One region of the Aliivibrio logei genome, then DNA from elsewhere that is predicted to be linked to it. Evidence: riboswitches for the same ligand, from Rfam matches in the RefSeq annotation. Region 1 holds a riboswitch; the other holds the start of a gene.

The links. Region 1 has a riboswitch for lysine ahead of lysC (lysine-sensitive aspartokinase 3). Riboswitches for the same ligand answer to the same signal wherever they lie in the genome.
Region 2: linked by a shared signal. The riboswitch ahead of A6E04_RS18380 (Na+/H+ antiporter NhaC family protein) and the one ahead of lysC (lysine-sensitive aspartokinase 3) in region 1 are both predicted to bind lysine.

What each region holds. Positions count from the first base shown of each region.
Region 1 is NZ_MAJU01000013.1:6,028-10,465, forward strand. It holds gene metH (methionine synthase) at 1-933, shown strand, start outside; gene lysC (lysine-sensitive aspartokinase 3) at 1,002-2,351, opposite strand; lysine riboswitch at 2,419-2,593, opposite strand; gene A6E04_RS13145 (pyridoxal-phosphate-dependent aminotransferase family protein) at 2,807-3,916, shown strand; gene A6E04_RS13150 (PglL family O-oligosaccharyltransferase) at 3,965-4,438, opposite strand, start outside.
Region 2 is NZ_MAJU01000029.1:65,608-70,045, forward strand. It holds gene fadR (fatty acid metabolism transcriptional regulator FadR) at 1-634, shown strand, start outside; gene A6E04_RS18370 (MipA/OmpV family protein) at 908-1,660, shown strand; gene A6E04_RS18375 (H-NS family histone-like protein) at 1,739-2,143, opposite strand; lysine riboswitch at 2,385-2,568, shown strand; gene A6E04_RS18380 (Na+/H+ antiporter NhaC family protein) at 2,653-4,239, shown strand; gene A6E04_RS18385 (nucleotidyltransferase domain-containing protein) at 4,351-4,438, shown strand, end outside.

The sequences.
Region 1 (4,438 bases):
GATATTGATTGGGTTAGTTATACTCCACCAACGCCAATGAAACCAGGCGTACATATTGTAGATGATGTTGATATAGCAACATTACGTAAATATATCGATTGGACACCATTCTTTATGACTTGGTCTTTAATGGGGAAATACCCTGCGATTTTAGAGCATGATGAAGTTGGCGAAGAAGCGAAACGCTTATATAAAGACGCTAATGATCTTTTAGACCGTGTAGACACTGAAGGGTTATTAAAAGCCCGTGGTATGTGTGCATTATTTCCTGCGGCAAGTATTGGTGATGATATCGAAGTGTATAGCGATGAATCTCGAACAACAGTCGTAAAAGTACTGCATAATTTGCGTCAACAAACGGCAAAACCAAAAGGGTTTAATTACTGCCTATCTGATTATATAGCACCAAAAGAAAGTGGTAAGAAAGATTGGATTGGTGGTTTTGCGGTTACTGGTGGAATCGGTGAACGTGATTTAGCGGATGCATATAAAGCGAATGGTGATGATTATAACGCAATTATGATCCAAGCTATTGCTGATCGTTTAGCGGAAGGTTTTGCTGAATATTTACATGAAAAAGTACGTAAAGAAATTTGGGGTTATGCTACGGACGAAAACCTGTCTAATGATGAGTTGATCCGAGAAAAATACCAAGGCATTAGGCCTGCTCCTGGATATCCTGCATGTCCTGAACATACTGAAAAAGGGGCTCTTTGGGAATTAATGAAGATTGAAGAATCAATTGGCATGTCATTAACATCGAGCTATGCAATGTGGCCTGGCGCTTCAGTATCTGGAATGTATTTTTCTCATCCTGATTCTCGTTATTTTGCTATTGCACAAATACAGAAAGATCAAGCTGAAAGTTACGCTGAACGAAAAGGCTGGGATATGTTAGAAGCAGAGAAATGGTTAGGACCTAACTTAAATTAAACCTTAATTATGACTTAAAATAAATGCCCGTTAGCGAATGTTAATGGGCATTTTTATTACGTTAATATTTATTCGAAGAGTTCTTTATGAAGTACTTCAACTGCTTTTTTTGCTTCAGCGTCACTTAATAAAAAGCATAAATTATGCGGGCTAGCACCGTAACAAATCATACGTAAATTAAATTCTTCTAATGTACCAAAAACTTGCTTTGCAGAGCCTTTAGAGTTACTCATCTTATTACCAATTAAAGCGACTAAGCATAGATTATTTTCAACTTCTACAGTGCAAAGTTCTTCGAGCTCTCTTTGTGCCTCTAACGGTAGTTCAGGAGCTTTACCGTTAGTGTTCGTTTGATCTAAAGTTAATGCAACACTGACTTCTGATGTGGTAATTAAATCTACCGATATTTGGTATTTAGCTAAAATTTTAAATACTTCAGCTAAAAATCCATAAGCATGGAACATACTTGGGCTATGTAACGTCACCATGGTTTGATTGCAACGTAATGTTAATGCTCGAAATAATGGAGAGCTATTTACCTTTTGTTTGATCCATGTACCGCCTTTTTCTGGCTCTTTAGATGAGCCAACAAACACTGGGATTTGATGACGCAATGCAGGAAGTAAAGTTGAAGGATGTAGAATTTTCGCACCATAGTTTGCCATTTCTGATGCTTCACTAAAGCTGATTTCTGGAATAGGGGAAGCTTTGGGAGCGATGCGAGGATCTGTCGTATAAATGCCAGGGACATCAGTCCAAATTTCTAAACCGCAAGCTCTTACTGATTCTGCGATCAAGGCTGCACTATAATCACTACCGCCTCTGCCTAATGTTGTTGTATTTCCGTCACAATCCGCACCAATAAATCCTTGAGTAACGACGATGTGTTTTTGGCATAAAGGAGCTAGTTTTTCTTGAGCTAGATGAGAAATATAGTCTAATTGAGGTTCGCCTTTACCAAATGTTGAGTCAGTACGAAGAACGGTTCTTATATCAAAACGAACGGCTGAATTGCCTCGCTCAATTAACAATTGAGTAAATAGGTGAGTAGACATTAGCTCACCGCAAGAAACAAGGTGATCGGTTAATTTATCACTTATTTGGAATGAGGCTGAATCAGCGGCTTTTTCTATATCATCTAAGATTTCAAGGATAGCTTGTTCTGGATAAACAGGATCAGCTAATTGATCTAATACAGAGAAGTGAATATCTTTTAATTCATTAAGAATATTTTTTTTCCGTTGAGTATTTTCAACACCATTAGCTAATTCAACTAACAGGTTTGTGACCCCTGAGCAGGCGCTAATAACAACTAAGTGAGTATTTTTGTTTTGTTCTATTACATGGGCACTACGGCTCATTGCTTCAAAATTAGCAACGCTAGTGCCACCAAATTTAGCAACATTTATAGGGTTCACTATCCTGTCTCCCGACTACATCCAATGTGGAAATAAATATGAAGAAACGACAGCAATATAAAAGGTTATTGCTAGAAGCTCTTCACTTAATATTTAAGTGACAATCGTAAGGATTCAGCCAATACGATCGATAAACGACTCCCAAGGGTAGTTTATCTCGGCATAACTCTCCCTCACTTATTTGTTTTGGAGTTTGGGCTCCACAAATTAAGCTACCTAGGTAATGCTCCTCTTCTTTATATTTCTAAAAGTACGAAATACGTTTCATTAATGTGCTTTTTTATGAATCAAATGTCAATTGATAGTAACGTTTTTTTTGTCTTTCTTACCTTCTAAGTAAAATTTAACTATTTAGTGTTGTTTTAGGCAGTTAAGTCACTCTAATTAGTTTGTCTAATTGAGTTTAATTATTTTTATGTTTATTATTTGAACACTTACTATTCAAGGAGCGAGTCATGCAAAGTTTTATTCCACCACAAAGAACCCTTATGGGACCTGGTCCATCTGATGTTTCTCCCCAGGTATTACAAGCATTGAGTCGCCCTACTATTGGTCATTTAGACCCATTGTTTATTAAAATGATGGATGAAGTAAAAGAGCTATTAAAATACGCATTTCAAACAAAAAATGAATTTACTATCGCGGTGTCAGCGCCAGGCAGTGCAGGAATGGAAACGTGTTTTGTTAATCTTGTAGAGAGAGGCGAAAAAGTACTTGTTTGCCGTAATGGTGTTTTTGGTGAGCGAATGCGACAGAATGTAGAGCGTTGCGGTGGAATTGCGATCGTTATTGATGATGAATGGGGAACTCCTGTATCGTTAGCAAAAGTAGAAGAAGCATTGATTAAAGATCCTGAGATTAATGTTATCGCATTTGTGCACGCAGAGACATCAACAGGTGTATTAAGTGATGCGAAGTCTATCTCTGAATTGGCACAGAAATACAACTGTTTAACTATTGTAGACGCAGTAACATCGTTGGGTGGGGTTCCTTTATTCGTAGATGAATGGTTATTAGATGCGGTTTATTCAGGATCTCAAAAATGCTTATCTTGTATACCTGGTCTTTCTCCTGTGACGTTTTCAAATAAAGCGGTTGAGAAAATGAAGTCAAGAAAAGAACCGGTACAAAGTTGGTTTTTAGACCAAAGCCTAGTATTGGGTTACTGGAGTGGAGAAGGCAAAAGAAGCTATCATCATACCGCACCAGTAAACAGTCTATATGCATTGCATGAATCATTATTAATGCTTAAAAATGAGGGGCTAGAGAATGCATGGAAGAGACATGATTATTTTCACCAAGAACTTAAGCGTGGACTAGAAAGTTTAGGTGTTTCATTTATTGTTGATGAGAAATACCGATTACCACAGCTAAATGCGGTCTATATTCCTGATGGTACTAATGATGCTTTAGTTCGAAAAGTATTATTAGAAGAATATAATTTAGAAATTGGCGCAGGATTAGGGGATTTAGCGGGTAAAGCTTGGCGCATTGGATTGATGGGGTATGCGGCACGTAAAGAAAACGTGTCTCTTTGTTTAAAAGCGTTATCTGACGTATTATAAATAACATGATGATAAAACGCCGTTGATAAATTCAACGGCGTTTTATCATTACTTTCTGATTTGACGTAACTTTTGGTCAAGTTGAACGGTTTCGAAATTGTTATTCGGAAATAAGAATACGGCTTCTCTTCTTATGTCTTCCGCGTTTGCTTCTTGCCCTAAAGCTTGATAAGCGATGATTAGGTTTTGATAAAATGCTGGTCTAGGTTTATTTTTTATAAGCTCTTTGGACCAAGTAATGTAAGGTATGATTAAATCTGGCCTTTTATTGATGATGCCAATGGATAATTGTGCTGATAATACATCCCAATTAAATCTATCTTCCCACACGACAGGATTACTGACTTGATTTAATATTTCTGGATTCATTGGTTTTGTTGTTTCAAATTTGGTTAAAATCCAGTTTGTGTGTAATGCTGAAAGCATATAAAAGGCAGTGATAATTGGAAGAACAAGAGAACTTACTCGTAACGATATTTTGCTGACTCCAGTAATGCGGTATTTTTTATACTTACAGCTAAG
Region 2 (4,438 bases), on a different contig from region 1:
AGTTAATGATTATATGGAGACGTCGGGTCTTCATATTTTAGATACATTAATGACATTAGTGGATGCAAATAATGCGACTTCAATTGTTGAAGACTTATTGGCAGCAAGAACTAATATTAGTTGTATCTTTATGAGACAAGCATTTAAGACCAATAAAGAAGGATCTCTTCGCACATTAGACCGAGTAATTGAGTCTTGTGAGCAGTTAATTGCAGCAGAAAGCTGGGATAAATTTATTGAAGAATCTCCATTTGGGACAAAACTTAAAGCTGAAATAAAAGAAGATAATGAAAAAGATCCAATAAAGCGCCAAGAGTTGTTAATTGCAAAAACCTTTAATTATTATGATTATATGTTATTTCAAGGTATTGCATTTAAATCAGGCAACCAAATATATGGACTGATCTTTAATGGTCTTAAAAAGCTTTATGCTCGTGTTGGTAGTTATTATTTCTCAAGCGATGAAGCAAGAGAATTAGCATTACAGTTTTATCGAGACCTAAAACAGATTTGTGAAGAAGAAAGAAAAGATGCTGTAATGCCGAGAATGCGTCAGTATGGTATTGAAGGCAATCTTATCTGGAATGAAATGAAAAAGAATTTACCAAGTAATTTTAGAGAAGATGATAGTTAATTTCATCTAAAAATACATAAAAGGCAGGCTAATATAGCCTGCCTTTTTTTTGTTCTAAATTTATAAAAGTAGTTATATTCTGTATTTTTTGTCATTTAATTGCGTTATCTAATGGTTGATAGTGTTGGTTCTATGTTTTTATTTGGAATTTAATTCTGTATACGTTAACAATATCTTAAAAACTGTCAAAGAGTATCTAGTACTGTATAGTGCGTAGGTATAAATAATAGAATTGATATAATCATCGATAATTAAACGTATAAAGGGTATGCAGTGAATAAATTAGTCAGTGGTTTCATCCTAGGAGCAGTATTGCTCGTAACCAATAGTGTAAATGCAAAAATATCTCAATGGTCTATTGGTGCTGCAGCAGCATATTCCCCCTCTTTTTATAAAGAAACACCATCAAATACAACGGTAATACCAATGATTGGTTATGAGGGAGAGCATATATTTTTGCGTGGATTCAATGGTGGTTATCGTTTATATCCTATTGGCTCACCTCAAAATATTATCTTTCGTTTTGTATATGATCCTCGAACATTTCAACCAGAAGATTCTAAAAATGCAGAGATGCAGCAATTAGATGAACGAAAAAGTACGGTGCTAGGTGGGGTTAGCTATCAAATAATTACTCATATAGGGATCATTGAGTTCACCGGAGGGACTGATGTTGGTAGAGCGCATAATGGATTATATGCAGAAGCAGCATGGCGTTTACCGATTAGAGGGAAAGGATGGGCCGTAACCCCATCTTTTGGTTATTCATATAATAGCCAACGGTTAAACAATCACCTTTATGGGGTATCAGCTGAAGAAGCCCAGAGAAGTGGTATTGAAGAGTTTGATGCTGATTGGGATGGCCAATTTTTTATTGGATTATCGACTTATTTCCACGTAACCCCAAATATAAGAGTGACGGGGGGCTTACGATATGTGAACCTTGAAGGGAATTTAGAGCAAAGTCCGATGATAGAGCACACAACCAGCTCTACGGGTAATGTTGGTATAGCATACGTATTCTAAATAATAGATATTTAGAATAAAAAAAGCCATTCTTTTGAATGGCTTTTTATCGAAATCGCATTGTTCTATAAGAACAATTTAGATAGCGAACTCTTCTAATGATTTACCAGAATCAAGGTGTACTTGAAGTGCTGATGGAGTGCGGCCTTGGCCTGTCCATGTTTTTTCTTCGCCAGCGTGGTCTAAGAATTTGTACTTAGCTGGACGTGGAGCACGTTTCTGCTTTGTTTTAACTGTAGTAGAAGACATTGTGTCTAGTAGATCTTCAGGAGCGATACCGCTCTCAATCATCATTTGACGGAATTCTTCAAGCTTCGCTTGTTTTTCAGCAAGTAGAGCGCGATCTTCAGCTTCTGTTTCTTGACGTTCAGCAACAACTGCTTGAAGCTTTTCAAGCGCTTCTTCTAGTTGCTCTAATGTCATTTCACGAGATAACGCGCGTAGGCTACGTAGGTTCAGTAATGTTTTAATAGTATCAGACATGTTTGATTCCATATTAATTTGATAATGTAATTTTTATATAACCATTAAATAATATATCAAACTATGGGATAAGGAAATAATTAATTATTAATGATAATAATATTAAAAGTGATATGTCTCTATTGTGAGATAATTAAATGTTAATTTTAAAGTATCTCATTCTACCTATGCGTGGTTTTTAATGTTAAAATTCTCAGAATAGTATTGCAAAGTTGTATTCAATCCGTACAATAACTCCACCTAAACGGGTAGAGGCGCATTGCCTAAAAGTAAATTGTTCGAGGTTGATAACCGATGACTGCAATTGAAAGGAGTTAATGCCGAAGTTAGTGCTGTTATCAAACAGGTTAGCTGGGGTTATTTCGAAAAGGAATAACACTGCCATAGTCAATTTTATTTTTTAACTATGGAGCGCTACTGTGGGGGAATGGTTTTATTACATTCACTTCCTTATAACGGTATATACCGTATCTACAGTAGATCTCCAACCAAACTGGTTGTTGTAGATCATGAATTTAGCCGATTTTTCCAATTCTCCAATTTCAATATTGCCCCCATTAGTTGCACTGGGTTTAGCTATCATTACGCGTCGAGTTTTATTATCTCTCGGTGTGGGTATCGTTTTAGGTGCTATCTTATTATCAAGTTATTCTATTTCTGGCACAAGCACGTATGTCTTTAATTCAGTTAAAGGTGTATTTATTGCTGACGGAGCAATAAATAGCTGGAATATGAGTATTGTTGCTTTTTTAATCTTATTAGGAATGACAACAGCACTTTTAACCCTATCAGGCGGAACTCGCGCTTTTGCTGAATGGGCACAAACACGTATTAAAAGTAAACGTGGAGCAAAATTATTGGCAGCCTGCTTAGGTGTGTTTATTTTTGTTGATGATTATTTTAATAGCTTAGCCGTTGGTTCAATATCCCGCCCTGTAACTGACCGTTTTTATGTATCACGTGCTAAGTTAGCTTATATTTTAGATTCAACAGCCGCGCCTATGTGTGTACTAATGCCTGCGTCTAGCTGGGGTGCATACATTATTACTATTATTGGTGGTATTTTAGTTTCTCATGGAGTAACTGAATATTCAGCACTGGGCGCTTATGTTCGTCTCATTCCTATGAACTTCTATGCGGTATTTGCATTATTAATGGTATTTGCTGTCGTTTGGTTCCAATTAGATATTGGTCCGATGCGAGATCATGAAAATGAAGCTAATCGTGGTAATGGCTTTGATGATCAAGCGGTTGATAAAGAATCGAAAGACTTAAATGAAGAGCTAAACATTACAGAAAGTGATACTGGTAAAGTTTCTGATTTAATCTTTCCAATTATCGTACTAATTGTCGCGACTATTTTCTTCATGGTTTATACCGGTGCTCAAGCGTTAATCGCTGATGGTAAAGAGTTCAATATTCTGGGTACCTTTGAGAATACCGATGTTGGAACCTCATTATGTTACGGTGCTTTACTTGGTTTAGCGTCTGCATTAATTACGGTTTTCCGCCAAAATATAGAAATGAAAGACATTGCAATCACAATGTGGATTGGTGCTAAGTCAATGTTTGGCGCAATACTAATTCTATTCTTTGCGTGGACAATTGGTTCTGTTATCGGTGATATGCAAACCGGTTCATATTTGTCTAGCTTAGCTCAAGGCAGTATTGGTATTCATTGGATCCCAGTTATTTTGTTCTTATTGTCAGGTTTGATGGCATTTAGTACAGGTACGTCATGGGGTACATTTGGTATTATGCTTCCTATCGCAGGAGACATGGCTGGTGCAACAGATATCGCACTCATTTTACCAATGCTAGGTGCTGTGTTAGCTGGATCTGTGTTTGGTGATCACTGTTCTCCTATCTCTGATACAACAATCTTGTCTTCAACAGGGGCTCGTTGTTGCCATATAGACCATGTATCGACACAATTACCTTATGCGTTATCTATTGCCGGTGTTTCAGCGGTTGGTTATATAGCACTTGGCTTTACTAACTCTGTATGGATGTCATTTTTAGCATCAACCGTTGCCTTTGTTCTTGTTTGTGGCGCAATGATGGTAATTTCAAAGAAGGGTCGCGTAACCGCTTAATCCTCTCTTTTTTTAACTCTTAAAAAACCGGCTTTTATTGCCGGTTTTTTATTGCTATTTTTCTGTTTAATCGCGATCATGGCGTTTCATATATGCTTTTAGGAGTTCTTTGTGTCTCGTTATAGTTTGCCTCTCATCGATAAAAACTCCCCATTTCAAGCTGTATTTGAACCGGCAATTAAAGACTTGATGGTGCATG